Regions from separate parts of the Ktedonobacter sp. SOSP1-52 genome, predicted to be linked through region 2. Evidence: a T-box and tRNA genes for the amino acid it is inferred to sense, from the RefSeq annotation. Region 2 holds a T-box; the other holds one or more tRNA genes.
What was found. The T-box of region 2 lies ahead of pheS (phenylalanine--tRNA ligase subunit alpha). A T-box ahead of a tRNA ligase gene usually reads a tRNA of that ligase, here a tRNA-Phe.

Region 1 (15,433 bases), on a different contig from region 2:
GGCCTGCCGCATCAAAGACGGCGAGTGAGCAAACCTCTAGCTCGTGCCAGGACGCGTCCCTCTCCGGGCCTGGTGAAGGTGCTGCCTCAGACTCATGCGACTCACCGCTGGCGTCATGCGTGCCGTTACTCTCCACCTGCTCCTCACCATACACCCTCCTGGCCCAGGCAGGCTCCAGAATCTCTATCACCATGGGGTGGCGCGAGGTAGGCTGCAAACCCTCCTGAACGCGCTGTAATAGATCAGGAGGCACCTCCGGGCGCAGATGATAGGCGATATACTCAACGTTTCGCTGTGGATCAAAGGCCTCATTGGAGATGACAAAGACACCAGCATCGCTTCCTAGCAGTTGTATAGCGCTTCCAACCAGAAGAGTTACTTGGTCGTGCAGATCTTCGGACTGATGCGATTGAGACCAGGACATAGGAATAATAGACTCCACTCGACGTTTGATCTGGCAGATGTACGGGCTGGCCGGTTGAAAACCAGGAGTTCGTTAGAAGGTTAAAATTGCTTCTGTCAGTGTAGCACACCTCCTGGCAGAAAGAAAGATACTCTTTATGCGCACCTCCTGCTTTCTTGTCTTTTTTCCCCTCACTTGATATACTTTTCTCTCAATACAGATCACCACTGCGTGGCTCACTGGGGTATTAGGATGTGTTGGTGGGCTGGCGGAGCCAGCCCACCAACACATCCTAATACCCCCTGGAGACATACTGCTTCATTAACGACCGGAATATTATCATGCATTTTGATATTTTTACCCTCTTCCCTGGCATGTTTCAGGGGCCATTAACTGAGAGCATTCTCAAGCGCGCCCAGGACCGTGAGCTGCTGAGCGTGGCGCTCCACAACATTCGTAATGCCACAACGGATAAGCATCATGTCGTGGATGATTATCCCTATGGTGGTGGCGCTGGCATGGTCATGAAGCCAGATCCCATCTTTAACGCCATTGAGGCGGTCCACCAGGGCGGTCCCATCATCTACCTGACGCCCCAGGGGCGCCTCTTTAACCAGCAGATCGCGCAGGACCTGGCACAGGAGTCGCGCATCACATTGCTGTGTGGGCACTACGAGGGCATCGATGAGCGCGTGATCCAGCACCTTGTCACCGATGAAATCTCGATTGGCGATTATGTGCTCACAGGGGGCGAACTTGCGGCCATGATCGTTGTTGACGCGGTGAGTCGCCTCTTGCCCGGCGTTCTTGCCGAAGGCTCAACCACTGAGGAGTCGCACTCCAGCCATATGCTGGAATATCCTCACTACACACGCCCGCCCGAGTTCCGTGGCTGGCGCGTGCCCGATGTCCTGCTCTCGGGACACCACGAGCAGATCGCGCGCTGGCGCCGCAAGGAGGCCCTGAAGAAGACGCGCCTGCGCCGCCCCGACCTTTACGCCCAACTCGACCTCACTAGCAAGCAAGATAAAAAACTGCTCAGGGAAATGGACGAAGAGGAGCGCGACAACCAATCCGGTAGGGACCAGCTTTAGCGCGTCCGAACGCCATTTATGGCAGTTCGGCGTAAGCCAAATTTTTGTTGTGGAACGAAGCGACTCATCAAGCGAGATATGGAAGGGAACAATTTGGGCTGCGCCCACAGGCGATGAATCGCCTTCGGACGCGCTAAAGTTGGTCCCTACCGAGTATTTGACGCCTTTTCGCACAATAGACAGTCTCATTCCACCACGCATTACTCTTCTTGGCGCCCTGCTGCTATATTACGTTTTGCGGCCTGCTGGCGGAGGAAGTCGTTACGGGCACGCTCTTCGGCGGCGATATCCTCTGCGACATCGGCCAGTGAGTCGCCAGACTCATCGGCGTGATGATGCGATCCACCACCATTGCTGCTATCCAGAATCTCTCGTGCACGCCCTCCTGGCTCGAACTGGCCGATAATGCCTCTATCCTCCAGCAGGTCGATCAGGCGGGCCGCGCGTGAATAGCCGATGCGCAGGCGGCGCTGGAGCAGCGAGATGGAGGCACGTCCATACTCACGCACAATCTCCTCGGCGCGGTCAAGCAGCTCGTCATCCAGTTCCACGTCATCGGAGTTTGGCTCATCCTTGATCTCCCAGCCCGGCTCAACCACCTGGTGCGCAGGTGCGGCAACTGGATCCTCAGCGCCCTCATTAGCGATAGCCTGGGCCTGCTTGCTCCAGTATTCCACCAGGCGCTCCACTTCCTCATCAGCCAGGAAGGCCCCCTGAATGCGCTCAGGGCGTCCTGCATCCGCCGGAAGATAGAGCATATCGCCGCGTCCCAGCAGGCGCTCAGCACCGCCCATATCGATAATCGTGCGCGAGTCCACGGCGGAGCTGACCATGAAGGAGATACGCGTGGGAATATTCGCCTTGATCAGGCCGGTGATGACATCCACCGAGGGGCGCTGCGTCGCGATAACCAGGTGAATACCGGTCGCGCGCGCTAGCTGCGCCAGGCGACATATCATGGACTCCACCTCTTCGGGGGCGGCCATCATCAGGTCGGCCAGCTCATCGATAATGATCACGATTGCCGGGAGATTATTCAGCGAGGTGTCGCCATTGGCGATGCGCTCGCGGCGCATCTTGCGGTAACCGTCCAGGTTACGCACGCCCAGTTGAGAGAAGAGGCGATAGCGCCGCTCCATCTCATTGATGGCGTTCTTTAAGAGCGGCACCACCTTATCGACATCAATAACCACGGGCGAGAGCAGGTGCGGAATCCCATTGTACAGGCTCAGCTCAACCATTTTGGGGTCAACCATCAGCATGCGTACATCATCGGGCGTGGCCTGCGTCAGGATGCTGGCGATAATCGTATTGATACAGACGCTCTTGCCAGCTCCAGTCGCGCCCGCGATCAGCAGGTGCGGCATACGCGCCAGGTCACCCAGGCGCACCTGACCGGCAACGTCCTTGCCCAGGCCAATAGAGAGCTTGGACTTCCCCTTCGCGGCGAGATACTCTTTGCTCTCCAGCACCTCGCGCAGGGTCACCATGCGACTGTTCTTGTTAGGGACCTCCACACCGACGTAGGGGCGGCCAGGGACGGGTGCCTCCATACGAATCGTTTTGGCTTCGAGCACCAGGGCCAGGTCGTTTTGCAGGGCCATAATGCGGCTCACACGCGTGCGCGTCTCATAAACGATATTCCCGGCGGCATCGAGCGCGGGAATCATCCTGCCGGTTTTGTCGTCCTTGATCATCGAGGCCTTGCCGGTGGGCCGAATACCGAAACGAATCACGGTAGGCCCAATGCTGATATCCTCCGGGCGCACCTCGGCATTGACATGGAAGCTGTGCAGGGTTTCCTGAATCAGGCGCGCCAGTTCAGCCGTGTCGTCGCCATAGGCCTGGAGCTTGGTCTCTTCGGCATTATTGAGCAGTGTGTTCTCTGGCAGTTTCCAGCGCGAGATCACGTTCGGCATGACCTGGGATGGAACATTCTTCGCGCCCTTAGGAATTTTGGGGACGGCCTCTGCCCCTGGCAGATTTATCGCCTGCTGCTCCTGGCGCTTGCCCAAGCGGGGATTGGGCGCGAGCGGCTCCATACGGCTGTTCGCGATCTCTTCGCCACGTTTTGCGCCTGCGCGCCGCGCCTGGCTTTCATTGAAGGGCAGTTCCTGCTGGTTAGCGCCGCGCACCGAGTTGGCATAGCCCCTGGCGTCGAGCGCCGGGGGAACCTTGAGGTCCCGGCGTGGCACGGAGCCAACGTGGTGCTTATGAATATTGATATCGTTGCGCGGGTCATCGTCTTCGTCATCAAAGCCGAAGTCCTGCTCAAACTCAACATTCTCATCATCCTCTTCGTCCTCATATTGCTGAGGAGGAGCGGAGCGCCTCTTGGCGGCCATCACGATCTGCTGTACTGCCTCGCGGTCATTGGGGATCGTTGGCGTCTCGTCGATCTCCTCCTCTTCCTCCTCATCATCCTGAGGCCCAATCTTAATACCGGCGCTGCGGCCAAAGCGACTGAAGCGCGGGCGCTGTCCCAGGAAGGCGGAGATCCGCCGCCTCTCGCTCAGCTCCATCTCATCAGACTCACCTGCACGCGGTAGGGGATCAGCGACCAGGCGCTGGAAGAAACCCACGACAAGCAGAACATGGCCAAAGGTGATACGGAAGGTAAGGATAATAGCTAAGATAAGCAGGCCAATTAGTCCTACGTGTGCGACCGCAGTCGGCCAGCCCAGGAGCGGCAACGCCAGCAGGTCGGCCAGCACGCCCGCCTTGCCATAGCCCAGCAGCAAGCGACTCTCCACGAGGAGCAAGAGCCAGATAACGACCAGTCCCCAGACCATAGAGAGGCGCACCAAGCGTTCATTGCGCAAGCCTTCCATTAAGTGAGCGGCGGCGAAGAGCACCAGCCCGATGGAGAGCGGATAGGCCGACCAGCCAAAGAAGACGAGAAAGAACTGGTTAATATTGCGCAGAACGGGAACCTTACTAAAGAAGGTCAGCGAGCCAAAGAGGAGCAGAGAAAGCACCAACAGCACACTACTAAATACCCGCTGGCGCTGGTGTGCCTCCAACGAGGCCCATTTCTGCTGCGCCCACTGAAGAAAGCGCGTATCGCTAGTGGCAGGAGGGGGAGCGGCAGAGCGAGGAGACGCGCCCGGACGACTAGAGGCCGCGCCCTTCTTGCGCGCCCCCGACACGGATGCTCCACGACCCGAACGTGAAGGCGAAGACGAAGCGCTGGCACGCGTACGCGGAGTCTGCCCCTGGCGCGAAGAGGGAAGGTTCGTGCGCTGCTCCATTTGAGCCTTCTGTACGCTTTGCGAACCAACCGCGCCCGCGGCGCTACTCACGCGCGAAGTGCCGCTTACCTGGCTCTTCGCCTCTTTTTTCGAGCTACTACCAGCCATAATGAGGTTCCCTCCTGAGTGCATAACGTCGGAGACACCCGTTATGATAGCGCAGATGTTCAAAAGAAGCAAGTAGCAGAACAGGAGTTTTTCCCGCCTGATGAGGTTGTGGTGCTGCATGCAGCACCACAACCTCATCAGGCGGGAAGGACACTTCCCTGCCAGAGCTGCATGGAACCGGTGCGCAGGGCCAGGAAGAGTGTCTTGCCATCGGGGGTCCATTGCAGCACGCTGGAGGCGATCAGGTCCGCCGCCTCATCGTTATGATCACTCACGGAGACACCATACACACGCCAGAGCGCGCCCGTATTGGCATTATAGAGCGAGAGACGCTCTCCTTGATGATCATACACTGCCAGCACCTGGCCATCGGACCGCCAGGCAAACGTCTTCGTCTCCAGACCTTTAGATTGGGAACGCAGAAGCATCTCGAGAGCTTTATCATGCACCGGCAGGACCGGCAATTGATCCAGTGAGGCTCCCTTCAACACATCCGGCGCTAAGGGCGCTTGCCCGGGTAGGCTTATACGCGCTTGCCAGTAGAGGATAGCCATGTAGCGCCCATCACTCGACCAGCTCACGCAGGAGGCATTCCAGACATACTGCCTCTCCGGCGTCGTATCCAAGACCTGGACCTTTCCAGGCTGCCAGAAAGTAAAGGGCTCTCCACTATGCACACTTCCCACATCTATACCAGAGAGCGTACCTGCTGGCGGATGTACCAGGTGCCCTTGCCTATCCCATTGTAAGCCAGTATTGGCGCTGGTCTCCAGCACGCGCTCAGCTTGCGGAACCTGGATGCCCTTCAGCACATCCCAGACCAGGCCCAGTTCCATAAAGCTCGAAGGAGATGCGGCACTGGACTCGTCAGTGGCGAGGTAGATATGCGTTTGTTTCGGCAGATCGAGCACATACAGGCCCGCCAGCGTCCTGAGCGTCCCTACAAACATCGAGTTCCTGGGTGTCAGAGCCAGTTGGAAGGCGCAAATCACCTTCTTGCTATCAGGTGACCAGCTCACAGTAAGGTAGTAGATATCGCTCACATCCTCCGTCCTCAATTGCTGCTTATGAACGATATCGAGAATCGCGTTAGCGAGGGCAAACTGGCCCAGGAGACGCTTCGAGTGTGCGTCAAAGAGTTTGAGTCTGGCATTACCAGTGCGCCCCTCGATACGAGAGAGCGAGGGCAGATAACAATAATCACGCTCCATGACCGCGATCACCTCTTTATTGGGGGCCAGTTCGGCATCATTGATGCATGACTCACCCATATCCAGGGTATTTGCGGAAGTGATGGGTGGCTGAGGCACGAATTTGCTAGCGAACCAGGACCAGCTTCCGCTGGTCAGGAGCAACGCCACCAGCCCCACACAGAAGACCGCCGTTACAAAAGGCACTTGCACGCGCCGCCTCCGCCACAGTGGAAGAGGCTCGCGCGACTCCGGCGAGGCGGTCTTCTCCCGCGATGGCAGTGAACTCTTCCAGACATCTTCCGGATCATTCTCGAAATCGCCCAGGTCGACGACCTCCAACTCCATATCATCATCGTCTTCGTACGGCTTCATGCCCCATTGCCTTTCACTGCGCGCCGCGCTATTTTCCTACTTACTACTATAACACGCAAAACAGCGCCAAACCGTACAAAGCCTGTGCACAAAAACGCACATAAAAATGGGTCTGGGCGAATGCCTAGACCCATTTTTATGTGCGTTTTTTAAACTTCCATGACGACCGGCAAGATCATGGGACGGCGGCGCGTCTTCTCATAGAGATATTCGCTCAACGTGCTCTTGATCTTGTCCTTCACAAAGGACCAGTCGGAGCTATGGCCGTTCAGGCCACTGAGAGAGTCAATCACACGCTCGCGAGCGCTCGTCAGTAACTCCTCGGCATCGCGCATGTAGACAAAGCCACGCGTCACGATGTCGGGGCCCGCGATAGGCTGACCAGTCTCCTTATCGACGGTGAGCACCGCCATCAGGATACCATCCTGCGACAGCACCTTGCGGTCACGCAAGACAATCTGACCCACGTCACCCACGCTCAAGCCATCAACATAGACATTCCCTGAGGTGGTATGTCCAACCATCTCGATGCGCTCCTGCGTCAGCTCAATGATATCGCCATCCTCAGCAACCACGATGTGCTCCTCAGGAGTACCCAGCGAATAGGCCAGCTTCGCGTGCAGGATCAACTGGCGATACTCGCCGTGAACGGGGAGGAAGAACTTCGGACGCAGCAGACTCAGCATCAGCTTCAACTCTTCCTGCGCGGCGTGTCCGGAGACATGCACATTGGAGAGGCCCTGGTAGAAGACCTCGGCCCCCTGGCGGAAGAGGCTATTAATTGTGCGATGCACCATCTTCTCATTGCCCGGCACCGGAGTCGCGGAGAGAATGACCGTGTCCGCTTCCTGAATGCGCACCAAGCGATGATCCTCGTTCGCGATACGTGTCAGAGCCGATGTTGGCTCACCCTGGCTTCCTGTACAGATGATCACCACCTGCCCGGGATTGAACTTATTGATGTCCTCGGCGCGAATCAACATACCCTTCGGCACACGCAGGTAGCCAAGCTCAATGGCCATCTGCACATTGTTGACCATGCTGCGCCCAACCAGGGCCACAAAGCGCTCATAGCGCTCCGCCGTATCCACCACCTGCTGCACACGCGAGATCAGCGAGGCAAAGGTTGCCACGATCACGCGCCCAGGCGCATTGGCGAAAATCTTGTCCAGCGAGTCATTGATGACGCGCTCGGAGGGCGTATAACCGGGAGACTCAACGCGCGTGCTATCGCCCATCATGAGCAGCACACCCTGATTGCCCAGTTCTCCCAATTTACCAAGATCGGCGGGCTTGCCATCAACGGGGGTATAGTCGAACTTATAGTCGCCCGTATGCACAACAGTACCGATGGGCGTGCGAATGACAATGCCAATCGCATCGGGAATGCTATGGTTGACGCGGAAGAACTCAATCCCACAACTTCCCAGTTCCAGCTTATCCTCAGGGGAGATCACGTTAATGATCGTCTTCTCAAGCAGCCTATGCTCTTTCAGCTTCACCTGAATCAACCCCTGCGTCAGGCGGGTCGCGTAAATGGGGGGAAAGTCAAGCATTGGCAAGACGTAGGGGAGGCTACCAACATGGTCTTCATGTCCGTGCGTAATGAGTATTCCACGTATACGGTGCTTCTTATCAGCCAGATAGCTCGTATCAGGGATCACCAGATCCACGCCAAACATCTCGTCATCTGGAAACATCACCCCCACATCTACGATCAGGATGTCATCACCATACTCGATGACCATCATGTTCTTACCAATCTCGCCCAAGCCACCCAGGGGCACCACTCGAATTTTATCCTTCGTCAATGTATAAAGGACCTCCTAATGAACTATATGTGTATCACGATGTGACAAACGTATCTCTTTTGTGTTGTATATATCTTCACTCCTGCATCCGCCACAGGAGGTAAAGGCAAAATAAGTTATATTATTCCATTTGACAGTGTAGCATAGCAGGTCATAAAACACAAGCAAGGGGTAAGGGCCTAGAACCGTGCCGCCCCACATCGCCCCCCAACCATAAAATGATGTTATGTTTCACTATCGGCAAATCTATAGCTTTTCTCTACTTACTATAACAAACGAAAGAGGTAAAAGCATCCCCAGGCAACCCAAAAGGGCAGATATACGTGTCATCATCCGCAAAGGGAGGCGCGCTCCACCGCAAGCGAACCAATTTTTGCGCGCCGCCAAAAAAAGTCGCCAAAGGGGCTTGACGGTTCGCAAGAGACATGCTATATTATGTCCTGCGCCAAGGTAGCTCAGTCGGTAGAGCACAGCACTGAAAATGCTGGTGTCGCCGGTTCGATCCCGGCCCTTGGCACTCTTAAAGAAGAGGCCCGCGTGCAAGAGCTTGCACGCGGGCCTCTTCTTTGTTCTCATATGCTCGTGACAGCAAAACTGACAGCAACCAGCATCCCCAACCACTACCCATGCCGGTTTATGCGCCTATTTATGCCGATCCGCCCCTTTATTTCGTCGTTGCTCCACCAACCAGATAGATAGGAAGGCTAACAACACAAACGGGCTTCACTTTTCTCTACTTGATACGTTTAGCTAGAGAGAGTTATTAAGATAAAGGAGTCAAGCCACGTATGCAGCAATTCATGATACGCCCCTGTCCTGAGTGTGGGGGCCAACGTATTCCAACGGCCATCGAGTATGGTTTTCACTCATATCCTTTTCGTGTGTTTCCAATGGTACAAAATTCTAAAAACGGCAAATGGTCCGCAGATCAAGCCATAAACACGCCTCTGTCCGCTCTTACTTGTATCAACTGCGGCTATACAGCCTGGTATGCCTCCGAACCAAAGGATCTTATACCACAAAAGTAAGTTTACAAAAAAATTAGGGGCACAGTCACTTATCCTGCGCCCCGGGAGCAGACATTGACAGAATTACGCAGAGAACAAGAACGCATCAAGCAAAGAAACAAAGAAATACAAGAGCTATGCTTTGTTCGCGACACGGGGGAAAGGATATAGTCTGATTTTCGCTCCCAGAAGAGAGGGAGTGCAATATAGATGCCCATGTTGCTACTATAAAACACTGGATAGCAGGGGAGGCTATGATATTTGCCCTGTCTGCTTTTGGGAAGATGATGGACAAGATGATCATGGAGCAGACATGATTTTTGGTGGACCCAATTGGCTAAGTTTGACGGAGGCGCGAGATAATTTCTGGAAGATTGGCGCTTGCAAAGAAGAAGCTTTCAAATTTACTCGTCCTCCACTTCCAGAAGAAGAGTAAGCTTTCATAGCTTGATACAAGAGAATACCTATGAAGAAGAGGCGCGATACACATAACCCTCTGCCTAACCAATGGCTCTTTACCTGCCCTATTAAGATGCCAACAAGCACCATTGCTGTTATATTGGGCATGACTCAGAGTGGTATCACAGAAGTCGACGCGCACACGTGGCAGGGTGAATGGGATATGGCCAACGCCTTTGTGCGCGAATATGGTTATGATGAGCCCATCCTCTCTGAATTTCGTGAAGGGCACAAAGTAAACTGGGATGCCCCGGAAGACTGGATGTTTACCCGTGCATACATCAATAACTCAACACCACTAGCGCCTAATAGCAACTTTGTGGGCGAGCTTCTGGTTATTCGTCGGGTTCGACCAGGGCAAGAAAAAATACTGGCGTTTGTTGCCAGTATGGTCGCGGCTCACGTGAAATGGGAAAGCAAACGCCATCATCCTGATCCTGTGCTAGCCATACGCCCCCTGGCCCTGGTACTGGAAGGTTGGGAAACATCACTCCTGACCTATAGCAAAACTGAAACCTGGGTAGTCAATGCGTGGGCAGAACAATAAGGGAATAAAATCATGAGAGCAGGTTGGAGATGGCCCAGCGGCCCCGCTGCTCCTTCGGCACATGAAACTGATTGACCGACGTAAATGACATAAAGGAGCGCTCGAAGGGGTTTTCAGAGGTCATAGTTTTTTCTCCTCCCAACACATCAACCACACTGCCTATCAGGAGCTTGAAAAACAATGTGTACAGGGGTTCTTTAACTTGACGAGGCTGTAATTGCAGGTCGTAATTTCTACAAAGACAATACGAAGGAATAACAATAGATGATAACTTTAAAATGATTATATGTCCACTATTTATAAATAAAAGCGCTTTTTTTCAAGTTAAAATGCGCATATAGAAAAAATTGAAAGTGGGCACGTGTTTCTGCTATGCTATGTCAGGTAGAGTTATTGTTTGCCAACTTTATAAAGCAGACGTGCGATAAGACCCGACGCTGCGTTGGGCAGCAACCAAAGACCAATCTTTTACATACAAATCCAGTATTTTTCTGAGCAAGGACTTTAGCGTGAAAACGACCAGAACAGAACGCCTCGCCCTTCTTCAACATCAGATTGAGCGCCTCGAAGCTCGTCGCGCCAGACGTGAACTAAAATCAAACTACTTCGCCTGGCAGCAGGTCATGGCGCTGTTGCTTGGCTTTGTGATTAGCTTCGTGCTGCTCGCGATCTTTCGCCCGCTGGGTGTGCTAGCCATCCTGGGCGCCATAGCGTACTTCTACTATTCTCGCAAGCAACAGGTGGCCTACAGCGATAGCGCGCTCAAACTAAAAAACCTGGTACAGTTCTATGAGACGCAGGTGGCCCGCGCTACGCTGGACTGGGAGCATATTCCCGCTGTGCCAGCCAGGAGCGAGCAATCAGATCATCCCTTTGAGAACGACCTGGATATCTCGGGCGAGTATTCGCTGCACCAGTTGCTTAATACAGCTTTCTCTCATGAGGGTTCGCTGCATCTGCGCAAGTGGCTTTTGCAGCGCGAGCCAGACCTGGAGACCATTCAGCAGCGCCAGGCCCTGGTGCGCGAACTGACCACACAGACGCGCTTTCGCCACAAGCTGGCCTTTCACTCGCTCTACACAACGCGCTACATGAGCGAACTCTTTGATGCCAAACGCATCCTGCTCTGGCTGGCCCAGGATGACGCGCCGCGTCCGCCACGCTATAAGTTACTCGTCCCCTGCGTCTTGACGGTGATCCTACTCGCATCGCTCCTGCTCTACGCGCTGGGAATACTTCCCGTGATGGTCCCTCTGGTCTCGCTGCTGGTAAGTGTGTCCTGGTCGCTCTTTACTATGCGCGACCGCCTGGCTCTCTTCGCGGACGCCTCTTTTATCAGCCAGAGCTTCGCGCAATTGGGGGATATCTTTGGCTACCTGGAGCACTATCCCTATCAGGAGGGTTCGCGCCTGCAAGAGCTATGCGCGCCCTTCGCGCAGGAGAAAGCCCAGGGTCCTACACACCTCCTGACACGCCTACGTCGCCTGGCACGCATGGCCTCGTTCTCACAGGACCAGGTGGGGGCGCTCTTCCTGAATGCCATCCTGCCGTGGGACGCTTATATCGCGGACCAGCTGGCCCTCTCCAAACAAGTCGCCATTACTAACCTGCCTCAGTGGCTCTCGGCCTGGTTTGAGCTGGAGGCGCTCTGCTCATTGGCAAATTTCGCTTATCTCAACCCTGAATACACCCTGCCAGAGGTAGTCGCCCAGGAGAAGCGGGGAGACGCGCCCTTGCTCCAGGGTACGGCACTTGGGCACCCGCTACTAGAGCCAGAGGGCAAGGTGACCAATGATGTCAGCTTCGCACGTCAGGGCGATGTGATGCTGATTACAGGCTCTAATATGGCGGGGAAAAGCACCTTCCTGCGTACTGTAGGACTCAATCTCTGTCTGGCCTACGCGGGTGGACCAGTCAATGCGGCCTCGCTGCGTACCACGCTCTTTGAGCTCTGCTGCTGTATCCGCGTCGTGGATTCGGTGACAGATGGCTACTCATACTTCTACGCCGAGGTGCGACGCCTACGCCAGATTCTCTCGCGCTTGCAGGGCCAGCCACGCTACCCGCTCTTCTTCTTGATTGACGAGATTTTCAAAGGCACCAATAACCGCGAGCGACTGATCGGCAGCCACGCCTATATCTATGCCCTGGCGGGCCAGCACTGCCTGGGAGCAATCTCGACGCATGACCTGGAACTGGTCGCACTCTCTGACGAACTTCCGCAAATCTACAACTATCATTTCCGCGAGCACGTCATCAAAGGCAAAATGAGCTTTGATTACTGCCTGCGTACGGGTCCCTGCCCCACGTCTAACGCGCTCAAGATCATGCGCCTTGAGGGCCTGCCCATTAGCTGGCCCGGCGCGCCAGCCGTCCCCGCCCAGCTAGAAGAGGTGTAAGTGTGAAAGGAAGTGCAATGGCGGGCTGGCTTTGCTAGCTGGTCATTACACTTCCTTTCACACTTGGTCCTATGGTAGTTGCGTTTGCTATTCTTTGTCCGTTTGTACATAGAGCGACCAGGGTCAGAAGTACAACAATCGTAGAGGATTTTCGATGCAGGCACAGAAAGAGTTAGAATCACGTACGATACCATTCTGGAAACGTATTTTTCCGTATATCAGTTATCTTCTAGAGGGGAAACAGGCCGACCATAAGCAGAATACCATTGCCGCGCTGGACGGGGTACGCGCCATTGCCTGTTTGATTGTCGTGGCCTTCCATCTCTCATTGATTACGACGCGAGATGTGCCTTTATGGACAGCTTCGCAATTCAATCCCCTCTTTTCGGCTGTGGCTTTCGCGGGAGATACAGGGGTCAATCTCTTCTTTGTCCTCTCAGGTTTTCTGCTCTTTATGCCCTTCGCAAGTGCCATTCTCTGGCGCAAACCCCGCCCCTCATGGAAGCGCTTCTACCTGCGGCGTATCTTCCGTATCCTGCCCGCTTACTATGTCTCGCTGCTCTTGATGATCCTGCTCTTTCGCCCGGATTATCTTAGCATCCATCATTGGCAGGGCCTGCTATCTTTTCTGTTTCTCTTTATTGACTCCTCGGCCGATGCCTATAAGCAGATCAATGGTCCCTTCTGGACATTGGCGGTGGAATGGCAATTCTACCTGGCCTTGCCCTTCATCGCGCTAGGGATTGCCTTTCTGGTAGAGCGCTGCTCACAGCGCTCAAGCAATCCCCGTATCCGCCTGGGATGGATCATAGGTAGTCTGTTTGTACTGGCTGCCTGGGGCGTCTTTTCACGCTGGCTGGGCATCTACCTGGTTGCCAATCCACAGCTCGCCACCACGCGCCTCACGAGCTGGTTGATTAACCTTTTTCTCTTCTTTGGTTTTGGCGCACCTGTGGCTGGACTCCATGGCAAATTTATGGAGGATTTCGCCATGGGCATGCTGGTAAGTACGCTCTATATCTACACTCAAAGCATGCCTGGAAAGGGGGGGGCCCACTCTTCCAGTATATTAGCAAGCTGGCTGAGCTGCTTGAGCCCTGTGCTTTTCGTGTTCGCGCTCCTGTGGCAGTTAGCGATGTTCGCCTGGAAATTTGCGCAATCAGCGCCCCAGGCCTTTCCATTCTTCACGCAATCTGTGTTCACACCAGCGAATTACGCGACCTATGCTGAACTGGGATATGGCATTGGCTATGGCCTGCTCATTCTGGCGATTCTCTTTGGTCGAAGCTGGCTAAAACGTCCCTTTGAGTGGACGCCGCTCCGCTGGCTTGGCCTGCTTTCGTATGGCCTCTATATGTGGCACTTGAATCTGGTGCGCCTTCCCACTAGCTTTGTGGCTCGGCATCCCGAGTGGCCAGCCTTGTTGCGCTACGCTGTCTACTGGGGCTGGTTCGCCATCTTTATTATTCCCCTGGTCTTCCTGCTCTTCGTCGCCGTTGAGCGCCCCTTTATTCAGTTTGGCGCTCGCCTGACAAAGGCCACAAAAAAGCAGGCGGCTCCTCATCAAGAGGAACCACCTGCTACTATGTCATCCACAGTTACAGTCGAAGACACCCATTCGCCTGGGCTTAGTGAGCCAGGTCCAGCACATATCCATTAGCGACGAGAATTTGATAGGTAAAACCTCTCCTTGGCGCATACTCATCGACGATGGGGAGAGTATATTGATTGTCGCTTTTCACTACATAATCACTATAAATGGGGAAGACATAGGCTGCCTTGCGATCCGCACTTACTATGTCATAATAGTGATGATAACGATTATGGCTATCCTGGAGTTGCCCATTCACCACTGAGCAGATGACACGCTCATTGCTCAAAAGCATAATTTTGTTGCATGTCCAGTAGTCACTATAGAAGTGGGTAACATGATGACTCAACAGCGTATCGATGAGGGCCATGTCGCGAGCATTATTCGCGCTAATCCTTGGCACCTCCGTATAGGCCTTCACGGACCCCACAACTAGTAGGGCGCCAACCAGTGCCAGCAGGGCGCCACAGACAACGCGCCGGACCTGCACCAGCATACGTAACCGTGCCTGAACAGAGATAAAACCCTGCCAGAGAGGCCAGAAGATGGCGGGAGTCGCCACCAGAAAACCGATCAGATAGCGGGCATGAATACCTGGCCAACCAACGGGGGCATAACTAAAGGCATAGAGGTAAAAAGTAAGAACCGCGCTGATGAGCAATGCCAGGTGAATGGCCTGGCGGCGTAGCCAGTGTGTAGATTCCAGCGTAGCCGCTTCTAGCTCGACCTGGCGATTACCACGCCATTCTCTCCAGGCTCCCCACAGGCCCCAGAGCGCCAGAAGAATCGCAATCCCCAGGAGCAGCATATAGCTATAGCCCCAGGTTTCACGAATCAGGTTACAGCTTTGCGAATACGAGGTGGTTGGTCCCAGCAAGGCCAGTTCATTGGCCTGGCAGAAAGGCTCACCCGTCATCATAGGGACGCTGATATCGATAGCATGTTTGAGCGCCAGGATTTTTAGATGCGTCGTCATTCCACCGCTGTTACGCAAGTCATTGAGCACAGAGAGCGAGTCCTCGCCAGGGGCAGCGTGCAGGTTGTAGTAGAGCATGGGGAATGCCCCTACCAGCAAACCAATGAGCGCAGCCAGGGGCGTAATCAATTGCAGCAGCTCGCGCCAGCAGAAGACCATGAGGAGCAAGCCCGTCATCAAGACGAAGGGAGCACCAAGCATATCATCCCAGAGGCCTGTGCC
Region 2 (15,433 bases):
ATATCAGCAATACCAATATCAAATTTGGCCTGTATCTTAATGATACGATGAAGCATCACTGGGTTGTTTCAACGTCGCGCCAGCGTACTACCGACGAATATGCCATGGTGTTGAACGACCTGCTGCAACATGCCGGGCACCGCTTCAGTGATATTCACGATCTTATTTTCTCAAGCGTAGTCCCTCCCTTGACACCTGTCTTTCAAGAGCTGGCGCTACGCTACTGCCATAAGGAAGCCTTCGTCATCTCGCACCAGTTAGACCTGGGCATTGCCTTCCATATCGACAATCCCTGGGAGATTGGTTCGGATCGTATCATGACAACCCTCGCCGCGCATCAGTTGTATGGCGGTCCCGCCCTGGTTATTGCCTTTAGCACCGCGACCACCTTTGATGTCATCTCGCAGGAGGGCAACTTCCTGGGAGGATCTATTGCCCCTGGTTTGATGATCTCAGCAGAAGCGCTCAGTAGTGCGGCCTCGCGCCTCTTCCGCGTCGACCTGACGCCACCTCAACGCGCCCTGGGCAAGAACACCATTGAGAACATGCAATCGGGCATTATTTACGGGCATGTAGGATTGGTGCAGGGACTAATCAAGCGCCTCTGCGCGGAGATTCCTGGCGTCACCGACCAGGGAGAGGTCAGGGTAATCGCACATGGTGGGCTGGCTCAACTCATGGCGCCTCTTATTCCTGAGATTCAATACATCAATCAATATTTACCCCTGGAGGGTCTGCGCCTGGCCTATAATCGCCTGCGACGCAGTTAGTGTATGAATAGAACATGATGAGCGGGCGGGCTGGCTCTGCCCGCCCGCCCGCTCATCATGTTCTATTCATACCATGAAATAACAAAAAAGCCCTGGTATGAAACCAGGACCTTAAAAGGGAAATGGGCCTTCCTGGACTCGAACCAGGGACCTCAGTCTTATCAGGACTGCGCTCTAACCACCTGAGCTAAAAGCCCGTAATCGCAACCATGAAACCCACCCATACAGGCGGGTGGAGAGGCGATGTCCTATTTTCCCACGGGGCTGCCCCCGTAGTATCGTCAGGGCTGAAAGGCTTAACTACCGTGTTCGGGATGGGAACGGGTGTTTCCCTTTCGCTATGACCACCACTCCACCTGCATGTACAAATGGATTTACTTCCTATTAGGAAACCTGAGCGCGAAGCGCTAGCTGCGAGAGCAGCGTTGGTTTCCGCATAAGATCTAAGTGGAGATGAGGGGACTCGAACCCCTGACCTCTGCCGTGCAAAGGCAGCGCTCTACCAGCTAAGCTACATCCCCATACATCTCGGTGCGAAGTGGGCCTTCCTGGACTCGAACCAGGGACCTCAGTCTTATCAGGACTGCGCTCTAACCACCTGAGCTAAAAGCCCGTGGACAAAAGCATCAAGTTGTTCAAACAACTCAAGAGTGGTAAGGCTTGCCAAGCAAGTCAGTAGCCTGGTGAAGATAAGTAGTCGTCAGGTTCCTCCTGATAAATCAGGGGGATCGACCTGGGAATGGATTGCCACAGTGGGCAATCACAGCTCCCTAGAAAGGAGGTGATCCAGCCGCACCTTCCGGTACAGCTACCTTGTTACGACTTCACCCCAATCACCGACCCCACCCTCGACGCCTGCCTCTCACAAGGAGTTAGCCTGGCGGCTTCAGGTGTTGCCGACTTTCGTGGTGTGACGGGCGGTGTGTACAAGACCCGGGAACGTATTCACCGTAGTGTGCTGACCTACGGTTACTAGCAACTCCACCTTCATGCAGGCGAGTTTCAGCCTGCAATCTGAACTGAGACCAGGTTTTTGAGCTTGGCTCCCCCTCGCGGGTTGGCATCCCTTTGTTACTGGCCATTGTAGCGTGTGTGTCGCCCAAGTCGTAAGGGCCGTGCTGACTTGACGTCATCCCCGCCTTCCTCCCTTACGGGCAGTTCCGCCTAGAAGTTGTAATAGGCAGTAGGGGTTGCGCTCGTTGCGGGACTTAACCCAACATCTCACGACACGAGCTGACGACAGCCATGCAGCACCTGTGCAAATGTCCCGAAGGAACAGCGCATTACCGCTGGTGCATCTGCATGTCAAGACTTGGTAAGGTTCTTCGCGTTGCATCGAATTAAACCACACGCTCCGCTGCTTGTGCGGGTCCCCGTCAATTCCTTTGAGTTTTAATCTTGCGACCGTACTCCCCAGGCGGACCACTTATTGCGTTTGCGACGGCACGGAAGGGGTCGATACCTCCCACACCTAGTGGTCATCGTTTACGGCTAGGACTACCAGGGTATCTAATCCTGTTCGCTCCCCTAGCTTTCGCACCTGAGCGTCAGATGCTTCCCAGGACACTGCCTTCGCCATTGGTGTTCCTCCGGATCTCTACGCATTTCACCACTCCACCCGGAATTCCGTGTCCCTCTGAAGCCCTCAAGTCTCGCCGTTTCCAAAGACCTTTCCCAGTTGAGCCGGGAACTGTCACTCCAGACGTACGAAACCGCCTGCGTGCGCTTTACGCCCAGTAACTCCGGACAACGCTCGCCCCCTACGTATTACCGCGGCTGCTGGCACGTAGTTAGCCGGGGCTTGTTCCTTGGGTACCGTCCGTTCTCGTCCCCAAGAAAAGCAGTTTACACTCCGAAAAGCGTCCTCCTGCACGCGGCGTTGCTCGTTCAGGGTTGCCCCCATTGACGAAAATTCCTCACTGCTGCCCCCCGTAGGAGTCTGGGCCGTTCTCAATCCCAGTGTGGCTGACCATCCTCTCAGACCAGCTACCGATCGTGGCCTTGGTGAGCTCTTACCTCACCAACAAGCTAATCGGCCACAGGCCCATCCCAAGGCGCCCTTGCGAGCTTTGTTTCTCTTGCGAGAAGCATATGCGGTATTGTCGGCGATTTCTCGCCGGTATTCCTCACCTCGGGGCAGGTACCCATGTGTTACTCACCCGTCCGCCACTCCCTCTCTTGCGAGAGAGCGTTCGACTTGCATGTGTTAGGCACGCCGCCAGCGTTTATCCTGAGCCAGGATCAAACTCGCCATTCAAATTTTTATAAAAATCTCACACTGGAGATTTTCTGTTCTTATTTGGATGACTTGCTTATCCTCATTGACAGGTTACTTGTACTTGTTTGTTTTCCTTACCACTCTTCAGTTGTTCAAAGTACGCTCGATGCTTTCGCATCCGGTGCGCTTTTCGGTGTCCCGTCCGGCGCAAGTGGAATAATATCACTGCTCCGCACTCTTGTCAAGAGTTTTTTCTCGTATTTTTATAGATTTGGAAAATTGTTGAAAAATTGCTTCTTTCTGAGCTTCGCCCGGTTCAGAAAACGACTAGCGTTTCTCCCCTGACTCGCGTTCAAGCTTGGCATTAAGCTGGATGACCTTGTTCTTCTCTTGCTCAGAACGCTCCTCACCTGTACTCACGCTTGCGGGCTCAAGATAGTAACTACTTACCAGTGCCAGACCCACACCGAAGGGAATCAACCCCGGGAGAAGCCAGGGCCCCAGATGCAGAGGCGCGCTATAAAACTGGGGCAGAAAGAAGCCGATTGGGTAGAGACCCGCGGTCAAGGTTACCCCGATCATAGCCGTGATGAGTCCCGCGCGCAAAATGCCTCGGCTACGACGCCTATTCGACATATTATCAGGGGTCAAGCCGTGCGAGATCATGGCCATCCGCTCCTTGTGCTGCAAATAGCGGATGAGCACAATGAAGGCGAAGAAAATGGCCAGGGCTATCAACCAGCCACCTAGTACTAAAATCACGTTTGCCGACATGCCTTTCTCCTTAGTTGAGCCTATGTTAGCTGCTCGTTATGATATGATACCGTAAGAAGGCTAGATGTTTCGTTTGCTATTTTCGTCTATTTTGCTGAAACTTTCTAGATGCCTTCGTTCTCTAATAATTTTGTTATGGGTGAAATTTTCTTGCAACCGCCACAAAGCATAGGGATACCCCTGCCAAACCTGGCCTCTTCCTATCCAGAACAGGTTGAGCAGGATGATGCTGCCCTGGTCACAGCCAGCCAGGCAGGGGATCAGGATGCCTTCGCCATTCTGGTACAACGCCACCAACGCCGGGTCTTTAATCTCGTCTATCGTATGCTGCAACAATACGAAGAGGCAAATGAGATTACGCAGGAAACCTTTCTCGCCGCCTGGCAGGGTCTCCCTTCCTTTCGTGGCGAGGCGCGGTTTTCCACTTGGCTCTACCGTATCGCGTACAATTGTTGCTTAAAGCAGCTTGAGCTGCGCAAGCGAGACAAGGCGCTCCAGGTAGCCATGGAGGAGGAGCATCTGCTCGACCATGCTGGTGAGGAAGATGCCACCGGTTCCCAACTGGAGGCTGCCGCGCGCCAGAGTCTCGTGCAGGAGCATCTCGCAACCCTACCCGCCAAGTACCGGGTCGTACTTGTGCTACGTCATCTGCAGGATATGACCTACGAAGAGATGGCTGACATTTTGCGCATGCCTATCGGCACCATCAAAACACATCTCTTTCGCGCCCGCAGCCTGTTGAAAGAACGTATACAGGCCTTTGAACAAGATTGGAGAACGAGAGGTTGAATATGCACTGTGCCAAAGCTGCATTTTATATCCAGCTGTACGTTGATAAACGCCTGCCATTGGCAAAGTTGCGCCCGCTCGAAACACACCTCTCGTCTTGTTCCGCGTGCCGCGAACACTTACGCTATCTCGAGCTGGTCGAGCAGTCATTCTACTCAATGCAACAGGTCATTGAACCCGCCAATCTGACGCAGAATATTATGTTCCGGGTCGCGCGTTCAGTTCAACAGGTTGAACAGGCACGCCAGGAAGAGCTTCGGCGCTCTGAATCAAACTTTTTCCCCTTGCGCATATCGCTCTCCGAGCTTCTCACCGTCCTGTTCCTGGCTACTGTCGCCACGCTTGGCTTTTTCCTGGGGCAACCATCGCTACGCGCCCTGCTTCCCCTTGCTAATGGGCATGACGCACTTTCCTACGCCTTCGTCAACGCCTGGAACCAGTTATTAAGCATTAACAGCAGTACATTGATGCTGATCTTTTGGATTGCCGGTACCGCTCTTGGAGTCTGGATTACACTTATGGCCGCCGGGAATGAGGTACGCACCATCTGGTTTAAGGCTGTCCAAGATCGCTTGCCCGTCTGGTAACGCCTCTGGGAGCCTGGCGCTCTGCTCCCAGAGATCTCGCCTTCTACACGCCATGAAGCGATCTTGCTTATCCACATACCATCCTATCAACCAATATCGGTTTTCCCTGGCGTTCTTCCTAATAACCCATAGATAACATGTGCTGCCTACGCTTCGATGCCAGCGATACACCCTACTTGCATGAAAGGATGTCGATATTTTCATGGAGATCGTAAAAAAGCGCCGCCCCCTGGCCATCACACGGGGCCTTGTACAGCTCTGTCATCCCCTGCCGGTTCTCTTTCATGCCATTGCCGTGACCATTTTTCTTCTGCTGGCCGCGTGGCCTCACTTTAACTGGCTACTCATTCTCTTAGCGATCGCGGCCCATACGGCTATGCAGTGCTCAATCGCTGTCCTCAATGACTATTGTGATCGCCACCTGGATGCCGCGGGCAAGAAAAACAAGCCCCTGGTGCAGGGTCTTGTACGTCCTGGAGAGGCCCTGACCTTTGGTATAGGACTCATGCTGCTGATGCTCCTGCTCCTGCTACCAATCAACATGCCAGCGCTCCTGATCTCGCTTCTCTACCTGGCGTTTGGGCAGGCTTATAACCTGGGCTTAAAGTCTACACCTTTCAGTGGCATCGTCTTCGCGCTGGCCATTCCTCTCATTCCCATCTACGCCTTTGTAGCGATGGGCCACTTTCTACCGCTACTCTACTGGCTAGTTCCCATCGCAGCCCTGCTGGGCGTCGTCCTCAACCTCGCAAACTCACTGCCGGACCTGGAAGAGGATGCCGCCGGTCACGCGCGTACTCTGGCGGTCTTCCTGGGGCTACGCGGGACGTTCTGGACCTGCCCGCTGCTACTGGCGCTGGGAGGATGTTTAATGGCCCTCCTCTGGTATACAGGCCTGGTACCCGCCCTTCCTGGTTTACTACTCTCAATCCTGCTGGTGGGAGGTCTACTCATTCTCGCACTCAGCCTGTATTCAGGACCAGGCAAACCACGTGTAACACGTAAGGGCTATTTCTACCTGGTCGTACTTACCTGCCTGCTTCTCGGCGGAGGGTGGATCGTAGCGGCCCTGCTGGCTTAAAATAGAACTCAAAAAAACTTGCATGCGACTCAAGGCTGAATGCTCAGCTTAAAAGCTTCTATCAGGTGAGGAGATATTATCTTATGCCGTTGCGTTTAACCCCACTGGAAGCGCTGCTCTCGCGCTTTAACATTCTGCCCACGCCGCTTTTTGATACGCCGCTCGCGCCTGGAATCGCCAAGATGCTGGTAACTGCCTGCGAGCTGGGTCTCTTTGATAGCCTGAGCCAGAGACGGCAGAGTGCCGAAGAGTTGGCCGAGAGTCTGCACTGCCACCCCCAGGGAATCAAGCTGCTCCTCAACCTCCTGGTCTCGGCGGGCTACCTGCGTGAGCGCCGAGGTCTCTATGCTAATAGCCGGATGAGCCAGCGCTGGCTCACCAGTGACTCGCCCGTCAGTATCGCCCCCTACGTGGTGCACAGCCCCGATATCGTCAATATCTGGGAACATATCGATGAAGTCATCCACACCAATAGTCAGGCCATGCGTATGCCCTACGAGGAAGACGCCAGTTCGCCCGAGATGAAGGCCATGCTAGCGCGCCACTACGCAGGACTGGCCTCGCTTGCCACGGCCCTTGGCAGCGAGATCATCCGCCATATACGACTTCCCCAGGACTCGACACGACTCCTGGATGTGGGAGGCTCCCACGCCGCCTATAGCGCGCTCTTCTGCCGAAAATATCCTGACCTTCAGGCTACCATCCTCGATATCAAGCCAGGACTGGAGGCGGGTGAGCGTACCGCCAAGCACATGCACCTGGAGGAGCGCATGCACTTTGTCTGTGGGGATATCGTCAAGGATGACTTCTCAACGCTCTTTGCCGAGCCCTTTGATGTCGCGCTCTACTTCCATATCGCGCACCTGCTCCAACCCGACCTCAACCAGGCTATTTTGCGCAAGGTAGTTCAGACCCTGCGTCCTGGAGGGATGCTCGTCTTCGTCGACCAGGTCACCGACCAGACCCATGGCTCCCGCCTGGCCTCGCTCATGGTGCAATTCATGGCTCTGACCATGACCACCTGCGGCGGCACCTGCTACCCCTTCGCGACCGTCAAAGCCTGGCTAGAGGAGGCTGGCATGCACCAGGTACGCAGCTACCGCCTGCTCACCCCGGGCGCCTCCCTGATTACAGCAGTGAAGCAGTAAACCTTGAGAAGAAAGACAAAATAGCGCGTTGCTACACTGTTGTTACATTTACAAGGTATTTCAGATTTAAGAGACAAAGAGATGTATTAAATAACAAAAGACGAGGAGCCAGCTTGTTAGCTGGCTCCTCGTCTTTACCTTAGTATTAACGATCTTTGAGGTATTCAAGTTCTTTGGCAAACTGCTTCATAGAAATCTCAATGGCTTTTTTGACTGGCATTGCAGGTTTCGGTTTTCGGCTGTTCTTTTTGCTTTTTACGTCCTTCTCCGTCATGATACCCGCCTCCTTAGTCATGATGTGGTTGAATATGTGCCCTCAACCATTTAACTAGAGCTTTTTAGAGGCTAACATAACAAAAGAAGAGGAGCCCTTTATCAAAAGGACTCCTCTTCTTTACCTTAGTCGGGGTGAGAGGATTTGAACCTCCGACCACTTCAACCCCATTGAAGTGCGCTACCGGGCTGCGCTACACCCCGTTTTCTTGGAACGTCATAATTATAGCAGAAGGATTTGTAGTTCGTCAACCCCTTTTGGCGTTTTTTTCCTGGTAGCGTCAAAGTTGATTCCTGGATGGCCTTTTCGCGCCTGCGGCGCTCAAAAGGGGTAATGTAGCTGATGACAGGCTGCCGGCAACGCCGGCAGCCTGTCATCAGCTACATTACCTGAGACGGGTTTGTAGGCCCTCTAGAATCTCTTACTTAGATTAGGGCGACGACGCTGGCCTGCCTGCGGAGGAGCCAGGCTGCGAGGGCGAAGAGGACGGCAATACTCCCCAGGAGTATGCCAGCATCCAGAAGGATGGAGGCGTTCCAGCCTTGATTGTTCAGGGCTTTAAAGATGCCGTCGCTCAGGTAGTATGTGGGGACAAATTTCATGACCTGGGTCGCGGGCGTATCCTGTAACAGGCTGCCCATAACCCCTCCCGCGAAGAAGCCGGGAACAAAAAAGAACATTGAGCCGACACCGTTAAAGACACCCACGGCATTATTGGTCTGGAAGATGCAGCCCGCGAGGAGCCCGAAAGCGAGCGCCAGGCATGAGCCCAGGAGAATAAAAACCAGCAGGAGGGGAACATTGCCAGTCAGCGTTTGCAGCGTCAAGGCAACGACGATGGAGAGCAGGAGCTGGTACCCCAGGCCCACCAGGAGCTTCGCCATAATGACATCCGTAAAGGTGGCTGGTGAGACCATGAGCATACGCAGTGTCTTCTTCTCCTTTTCTTCCACCAGCAGGGAAGAAACAACAGAGATGCCTGTGATAAACGACATGAGCAAGCCAAGCGCGCCGAACATGGATTGTAATATATCCTCCACGGCGATCTCTGATTTAGGTGGATTGATCATGGCCATTTTCAGGTCGAGTGGATGGGGATCTTTAAGCGTAGTCACATAGGCGGTAATGATGCTGGCGAGCGCGCCTCGCTCCTGGCTTCCCGCTCCCTGGTCGTTATTCATGTAGAGAGTCACTTCCGGCTTCTGACCTTGCGCAATCTGCTGCTCAAAGTTGTTGGGAATGATGAGGCCGGCGGCATACGGTGAGTCTTTGTGACTTCCATCTGGACCAAAGGCCGCTGTCACCTCCTGCGAGGAGTTGACATGTGTGACTTTGGCTTTATCGAAGTAGCTACTGACGGCTCGCTCCACCTGCGAGTTACCGGGGTTATAAACCAGGATCTCTGTATTATGCTGGCCAAACACCACTAGAAACAGGGCATAGAGCAACGCGATAAAGAGCGGCGTGAGCAAGGCAAAAAGTGTTGTTTTATTGAGGATTATGTCAAGCGCGTCTTTGCGCGCGATAGCCAGTGTTGAACGCAGATTCATATTTATCACCACTTGCTTGAGTCTTAGGCCGGGCGTACGCCAGCGATCTGGATAAAAACATCTTCCAGCGAGGCTTCATTGGAGTGGATGGCGCGCACGAGTCCCTCGCGCATCCATGTCTCCAGTTGTGCCTGATCGGCTGGATTAGTAAGCGATAGCTCCTGCTCTTGAAGCGATTGTTCATCCTGGCCTGTTTGAGACAGGGTGACCGTTAGCGTGGGTTCACCGTGCGCCAGTTTCAGGTTACGAGGTGTATCATTGGCCACGATATGCCCGTTATTGATAAAAGCCACGCGGTGACAGAGCTGGTCGGCCTCCTCCATCAGGTGTGTCGTCAGGAGGATTGTCATCCCCTCCTGGCAGAGTTCGCGCACCGCCTGGCGTACCTCGCGTGCCGCGATGGGGTCCAGTCCACGACTTGGCTCGTCCAGAAAGAGGACGCGTGGACGATGCAGCAAGGCCCGCGCGATCATCACCCGCTGCTTCATACCGTTAGAAAAGGTACGTACGGGGTCTTTGGCCCGGTCGCGTAGCCTGACCAGGTCCAGGACCTCGTCGACACGCGTTTTGGGAAGGCCATACAGCCAGCAGGAGACCTCCAGATTCAGGCGTGCCGAAAGGCGTTCGTAGAGATTCTGCTCCTCAAAGACGACACCTATAACCTGCTTCAGTTCGCGACGCTGGCGCACAACATCATAGCCTGCCACACGTGCCTCGCCACCGCTCGGCTCAATCTGACCCGTCAATATACGTATGGTCGTGGTTTTGCCTGCGCCATTAGGCCCTAATAGACCAAAGATCTCGCCCCGGCGCGCACTTAAGCTCACACCATCCACGGCGAGCTTCTTGCCAAATATACGGCTCAGCTCACACGCCTCTATCATGATATCCCTTGTATCCATAATCTTCTATCTCTCACTCTTCAAGGCTTGCATGTTCTCGTGTTCGCCTCGCGAACTTGATCTGTCCAAACTGTAACATGGCAAAAATACTCGTGCTATAAATTCTGGTCCAGTGGAGTATATTTGCCGCTAACAGGAGCAATTCTGCCCCTGAATGAGCGACAAAAACGCTGAGTGGAGCAGAGAAACGGTTGGGTGAAGCAAACGGCTGTGCTACAATAGCTGCGGCGCTATTCCGCTCCAACCGTTAGAGACCTCATAGCAAGCACCTGGCGAGGGAAGAGACGATGCTCATACGTGTACACCGTCTGCACAAGATGTTAGATAACCATCATGCGCTCGATATCGAAGATCTTCAAATTGAAGGGGGAGATATCTATGCTGTTGCGGGTCCCGTTGGCAGTGGTAAAACGCTGCTCTTACGCACACTGGCTGGCGTGCTTCCCCCCAGCGGGGGCCGCGTGGAACTGGAGGGAGTAGATATCTACCGCAATTCCCAGATACGCCAGCATATCGCCGTCTTCTTTGAGGAGGATCTGCTCTATGAGCGTCTCTCGGTCTACGATAATTTGAACCTGTACCGCAACCTGCACCATCTCCCCAAAGAGAGCATTGAGCACGTGCTGGCCCAAGTTGAACTGAGCGACCAGGCGCGCAAAAGCGTCGCCAAACTCACGCCCTCAGCCCGGCGCCGCGTGGCATTCGCGCGTTTGCTTATGGGAAATCCGGGCTTTCTGCTCCTCGACCATCCAACGCTGCGTACCGACCTGGAGGCCCAAAATCTTTTCGCGCGCCTGCTGAAGCAGAAAGCCCAGGAGGGTGCAGCCATCCTGCTGACGTGCGAGGATCTCTCCTGGGCGGGCAAGTTCTGCACGCATATTGTGGAGTTAGGAGGCGGACGCGTTATTGACTGTCGCCGCAATGAGGCGCCCGCGCCCACTGCATCCTCAGAGGTTGCCGAGGAAGGCTCAGCTGTTCCAGAGCGTCTTGTCCCCTACAAGGTCCCGGCACGCAAGGAGGACCGTGTTATCCTCTTTGATCCCGGCGAGATTCTCTACGCCACCAGCCGCGATGGCAAGATTTATCTGCGCACGGCTAGCGAGGAGGCCACAACCAATCTGACGCTGCAAGAGTTGGAGCAACGCCTCCTGGGGCGCGGCTTCTTCAAGGCTCATCGCGCCTATCTTGTCAACCTGCAACATATCAAAGCCGTCATCCAATTTACGCGCAATAGCTATACCCTCCTATTGAATGACGCACAAGAGACGATGATTCCTCTTAGTAAACAGAGTGAGAAGGAGTTGCAGGCACTGCTGGGCTATTAGGTCATTAGACGATGCAAAAGTCTAGACTTTCCAGCCTAAATCTGGTACACTATTACATGAGTTGAAAAGTGTAAAAAAGGCGATGATGGGGAGAGTACGTGTAGCGAGTATGCACAGGGAGAAGGGGTCACCGACTGGAAGCCCTTTCGCAGAAGACCTGCACCGAAGTTCACCCCAGAGCTGGCTGTTGAAACTCTGCCTTCATAACCTGGCAGGCGTAAGTAGATAGCCCCGGCGGTCCCCGTTACAGGACAAACCGAGTGGATTTATGGTAGCGCACAATTACCCTCCAGGTGTTGTACCTGGCGACCATAATTCAAAACGGGTGGTACCGCGGAGCTTGCTATTCTAGCGCGAACGTGCAGAATTTTGCCGACAACTTCGTCCCTGTTGACGAATGTCGGTTTTTTGTTTTTTTGGAGGAACTTTACCGCTATGATTGGACAACTTGAGGACTTACTCACACAACTGGAACAGTTACGTGAGCAGGCCATCGCAGAACTGGCGAGCATTACCACCTCTGCCCAGCTTGATGAGTGGGATACTCGCTACCTGGGTCGCAACCGCGGCGAACTTAAAAATCTCTCTGCCGTGATGCCCAAGCTCTCGAAAGAGGAGCGCCCCGTGGTTGGGCAGAAGATCAATGCCGTCAAGTCGACCCTTGAGCAGGAATTAAAGGCCAAGCGCGAAGAGCTCAAACAGCGCGAGATGCTGCAAACGCTGGAGCAGGAGCGCATTGATGTGACACTCCCCGGGCGCACACTGCCCGCTGGACATATGCATCCCCTCTCGCGTACCATCCAGGACGTGAGCGCTATCTTCATGAAGATGGGCTTCCAGATCGTACAGGGTCCGGAGATCGAGACCGATTATTATAATTTCCAGGCACTTAACGTCCCTGAGGATCACCCGGCCCGCGATATGCAGGATACCTTCTGGGTCTCGCCCGGCGAGATTCTGCTGCGTACCCAGACCTCGCCGATGCAGATTCGCACAATGAAGCAGCAACAGCCACCCGTGCGCGTCCTCGTACCCGGTAAGGTCTACCGCAACGAGAATATTGATGTCTCGCACGAGGCCATGTTCCATCAGATCGAGGGTCTGCTGATCGATGAGCACTGCACCATGGCCGATCTGAAGGGTGTCCTTGAGCGCTTCGCGCATGAGATGTTCGGCCCTGAGCGGCATCTGCGCTTCCGTGGCAGCTACTTCCCCTTCACCGAGCCCAGCGCCGAGGTCGACATTAGCTGCGCCTCCTGCAATGGCACGGGCTGCCGCGTCTGTAAATATACCGGCTGGCTGGAGATCCTTGGTTCCGGCATGGTGCATCCAAAGGTGCTGCGTGAGGTTGGCTATGATCCCGCGAAATATCGCGGCTTTGCCTTCGGCATGGGCGTGGAGCGTATCGCTATGCTCCAGTACAACGTCAATGATATTCGCCTCTTCTCCGGCAATGACCTGCGCTTCTTGCGCCAGTTCTAGCACCTCTGATCCGAAAACCCTGAGCGCGTTTGTCCCCGAATAGGGGAAGCGCCAGTCACGCAAGTGACGTTGGGTTTCGGAATAAGATCCAGCAGCATTCGAAACCAGACAAGGAGTTCCATCTACATGCGAGTACCTTTAAGTTGGCTCAAGGACTACGTTGACATCACCATGTCTCCCGAGGAACTGGCGCATACACTGACCATGGCCGGACTCGAGGTCGAGACAATTGATTATATTGGCAAGGAGTGGGGCGATAAGATTATTACCGCCCAGATTATCCACCTGGAGAAAGTGGAGACCTCCGACCACCTGAACTATACGCGCGTAAACACCGGCACGCAGGAGCTGAACGTCATCTGTGGCGCACCCAACATCAAACTGGGCGATAAAGTTCCCCTGGCGCTGGCGGGCGCACAGGTTGGCGACCTGGAGATCCGCGAGACGAAGAAAATGGGCTATGTCTCTCAAGGCATGCTCTGTTCTCCGCGCGAATTGGGAATGGGCAACGATCACAGCGGCATCTATATCCTCGACGAGGACACTCCACTGGGCCTGAAGCTCTCCGACTTGCTGGGCGAGGTCGTGCTAGAGTTCTCCATCAAGGCCCATCGCGGCGACCTCTCGTCGATTATCGGTATCGCCCGCGAGGTCGCGGCCCTGACCAATCAGCCGTTGCGGATGCCTCAGCCACATTTCGCGGAGCAGGGCACACCCGCTTCGGACCTGGTACGCATCACGGTGGAAGACGAAAAGCTCTGCCCTCGCTATAGCGCACGTATCATCAGCAACGTCAAGCTGGGTCCTTCTCCCAGCTGGATGGGACGCCGCCTGCTCGCCGCTGGCATGCGCCCGATCAGTAACGTGGTTGATATTACAAACTATGTCATGCTAGAGCTGGGGCAGCCGCTTCATGCCTTCGACTATGACCTGGTTCCAGAGCATCACATCATCGTACGCCGCGCCCAGGAAAGCGAGAAGCTTAAGACCCTCGATGATGTTGAGCGCAAGCTAACACCAGAGATGCTGCTCATCACCGATCCCCAGGGTCCCACAGCCATCGCTGGCGTTATGGGCGGAGCGAAGAGTGAGGTCAATGACGCGACGCAAACGATACTGCTAGAATCGGCCAATTTCCTGGGGTCCAGCGTGCGCCGTACCTCAACTAAACTTGGCCTGCGCACCGATGCCTCTAGCCGCTTTGAGAAGGGCATCGATCCAAGCCTGACCACGCTGGGCGCGAATCGGGCCTGCCAACTGCTCGTGGAGCTGGCGAGCGCGACCATCAATCCCGGCATCGCGGATCAGTATCCAGCCCCGGTCGAGCCGCGCACCTTGCGCTTCTCACTCGCCGATATCGAGTGGCTGACCTCGATGAAGGTCACGCATTCGGAGGTTGAGACGACCTTAAGCGCGCTGGGCTTCGGCGTGCAATTCGATGAACAGGGCGATGGCATGCGCGTGAGCGTTCCCACACACCGCAATGATATTGAGGAGAGCGCTGACCTGGTTGAAGAGGTTATTCGCCTCATTGGCTATAACAAGATTCCCAGCACCATTCCAATTGGCCCCCTGCCCGAGCGCCTGGAGGATACCTGGTTCGCGCGCGAGCAGGAGTTGCGCACGCTCCTGGTCAATGCCAATCTCAATGAGACGATCACCTATTCGCTCACCAGCCGCGCACGCATGGTCAAACTGCTCTCCAACGCCGACGAGGAGTCAGTACGCTACCTGCTCCAGGCACCACGCGCGACGAATGGCGCAAGTGAGCAGGCACCCGTAAAGAGCAATGGCACGCAGGCTGTGGCGACCTTCGATCCACACTCAATTCCCGCGGTCGTGCTGGCCAACTCGCTCAGCAGCGATATGGAGTGCATGCGCCTGACGCTGATGAGCAGCCTGCTGGAGACAGTTCAGGAGAATAGCAAACGTAATAAAGCAGGCCTGCGCTTCTTCGAGATCGGGCGGCGCTACCTGCCTGGTGCCTCAGCCTCGCAGCAACCAGACGAGCGCCGTGCGGTGGGTATCGCGCTCAGTGGACCCGCGGAGATTACCTGGATTCCAGAGCTGGCGCGCCCGGCAGACTTCTATGATCTCAAGGGGACCATTGAAACGCTGCTCGCGGGCTTGAAGATTGGGCGCTATCGCTTCACGCCAACGCAGCATCCAACCTTCCATCCTGGACGCTGTGCTCTACTTGAGCTGCCACGCCAGACAGCGGATGGAACAGAGGTCTTCAGCCCGGTGGGGGTCCTTGGCGAGGTGCACCCGCTGGTGCAGCAGCACTATGATCTACCACAGCGTGCCTACCTGTGCGAGATCGACCTGGAGCAACTCTACAACGCGGTTCCAGTGCGTATTACCTACGCGCCCATCTCGCGCCACCAGGAACTGACGCGCGACCTGGCCCTCATCGTTGATGAGCAGGTACCTGCGCAGCATATGCAAGACGCCATTCAGCGCCTCGGTGGTGAACTCTTGCGCGCCGTGACGCTCTTCGACCTGTATACGGGTGACCCCATCCCAGCAGGCA

Region 1: it has a tRNA-Phe gene. The T-box ahead of pheS (phenylalanine--tRNA ligase subunit alpha) is inferred to sense a tRNA for this amino acid. The anticodon was not compared.

What each region holds. Positions count from the first base shown of each region.
Region 1 covers NZ_BNJH01000004.1:517,986-533,418, forward strand. The annotation lists gene JMJ16_RS37410 (cell wall metabolism sensor histidine kinase WalK) at 1-424, opposite strand, end outside; gene trmD (tRNA (guanosine(37)-N1)-methyltransferase TrmD) at 745-1,497, shown strand; gene JMJ16_RS37420 (DNA translocase FtsK) at 1,698-4,856, opposite strand; gene JMJ16_RS37425 (hypothetical protein) at 4,994-6,421, opposite strand; gene JMJ16_RS37430 (ribonuclease J) at 6,571-8,232, opposite strand; tRNA gene JMJ16_RS37435 (tRNA-Phe) at 8,677-8,749, shown strand; gene JMJ16_RS57515 (CPCC family cysteine-rich protein) at 9,439-9,675, shown strand; gene JMJ16_RS37445 (hypothetical protein) at 9,706-10,245, shown strand; gene JMJ16_RS37450 (hypothetical protein) at 10,755-12,644, shown strand; gene JMJ16_RS37455 (acyltransferase) at 12,799-14,304, shown strand; gene JMJ16_RS37460 (hypothetical protein) at 14,273-15,433, opposite strand, start outside.
Region 2 covers NZ_BNJH01000002.1:2,360,485-2,375,917, forward strand. The annotation lists gene JMJ16_RS25580 (type III pantothenate kinase) at 1-770, shown strand, start outside; tRNA gene JMJ16_RS25585 (tRNA-Ile) at 894-967, opposite strand; rRNA gene rrf (5S ribosomal RNA) at 1,006-1,122, opposite strand; tRNA gene JMJ16_RS25595 (tRNA-Ala) at 1,219-1,291, opposite strand; tRNA gene JMJ16_RS25600 (tRNA-Ile) at 1,310-1,383, opposite strand; rRNA gene JMJ16_RS25605 (16S ribosomal RNA) at 1,545-3,027, opposite strand; gene JMJ16_RS25610 (DUF6249 domain-containing protein) at 3,316-3,762, opposite strand; gene JMJ16_RS25615 (RNA polymerase sigma factor) at 3,913-4,551, shown strand; gene JMJ16_RS25620 (anti-sigma factor) at 4,554-5,138, shown strand; gene JMJ16_RS25625 (UbiA family prenyltransferase) at 5,341-6,219, shown strand; gene JMJ16_RS25630 (class I SAM-dependent methyltransferase) at 6,303-7,367, shown strand; gene JMJ16_RS56120 (hypothetical protein) at 7,513-7,641, opposite strand; tRNA gene JMJ16_RS25635 (tRNA-Pro) at 7,771-7,844, opposite strand; gene JMJ16_RS25640 (ABC transporter permease) at 8,067-9,191, opposite strand; gene JMJ16_RS25645 (ABC transporter ATP-binding protein) at 9,215-10,093, opposite strand; gene JMJ16_RS25650 (ATP-binding cassette domain-containing protein) at 10,381-11,418, shown strand; T-box leader at 11,492-11,810, shown strand; gene pheS (phenylalanine--tRNA ligase subunit alpha) at 11,854-12,900, shown strand; gene pheT (phenylalanine--tRNA ligase subunit beta) at 13,027-15,433, shown strand, end outside.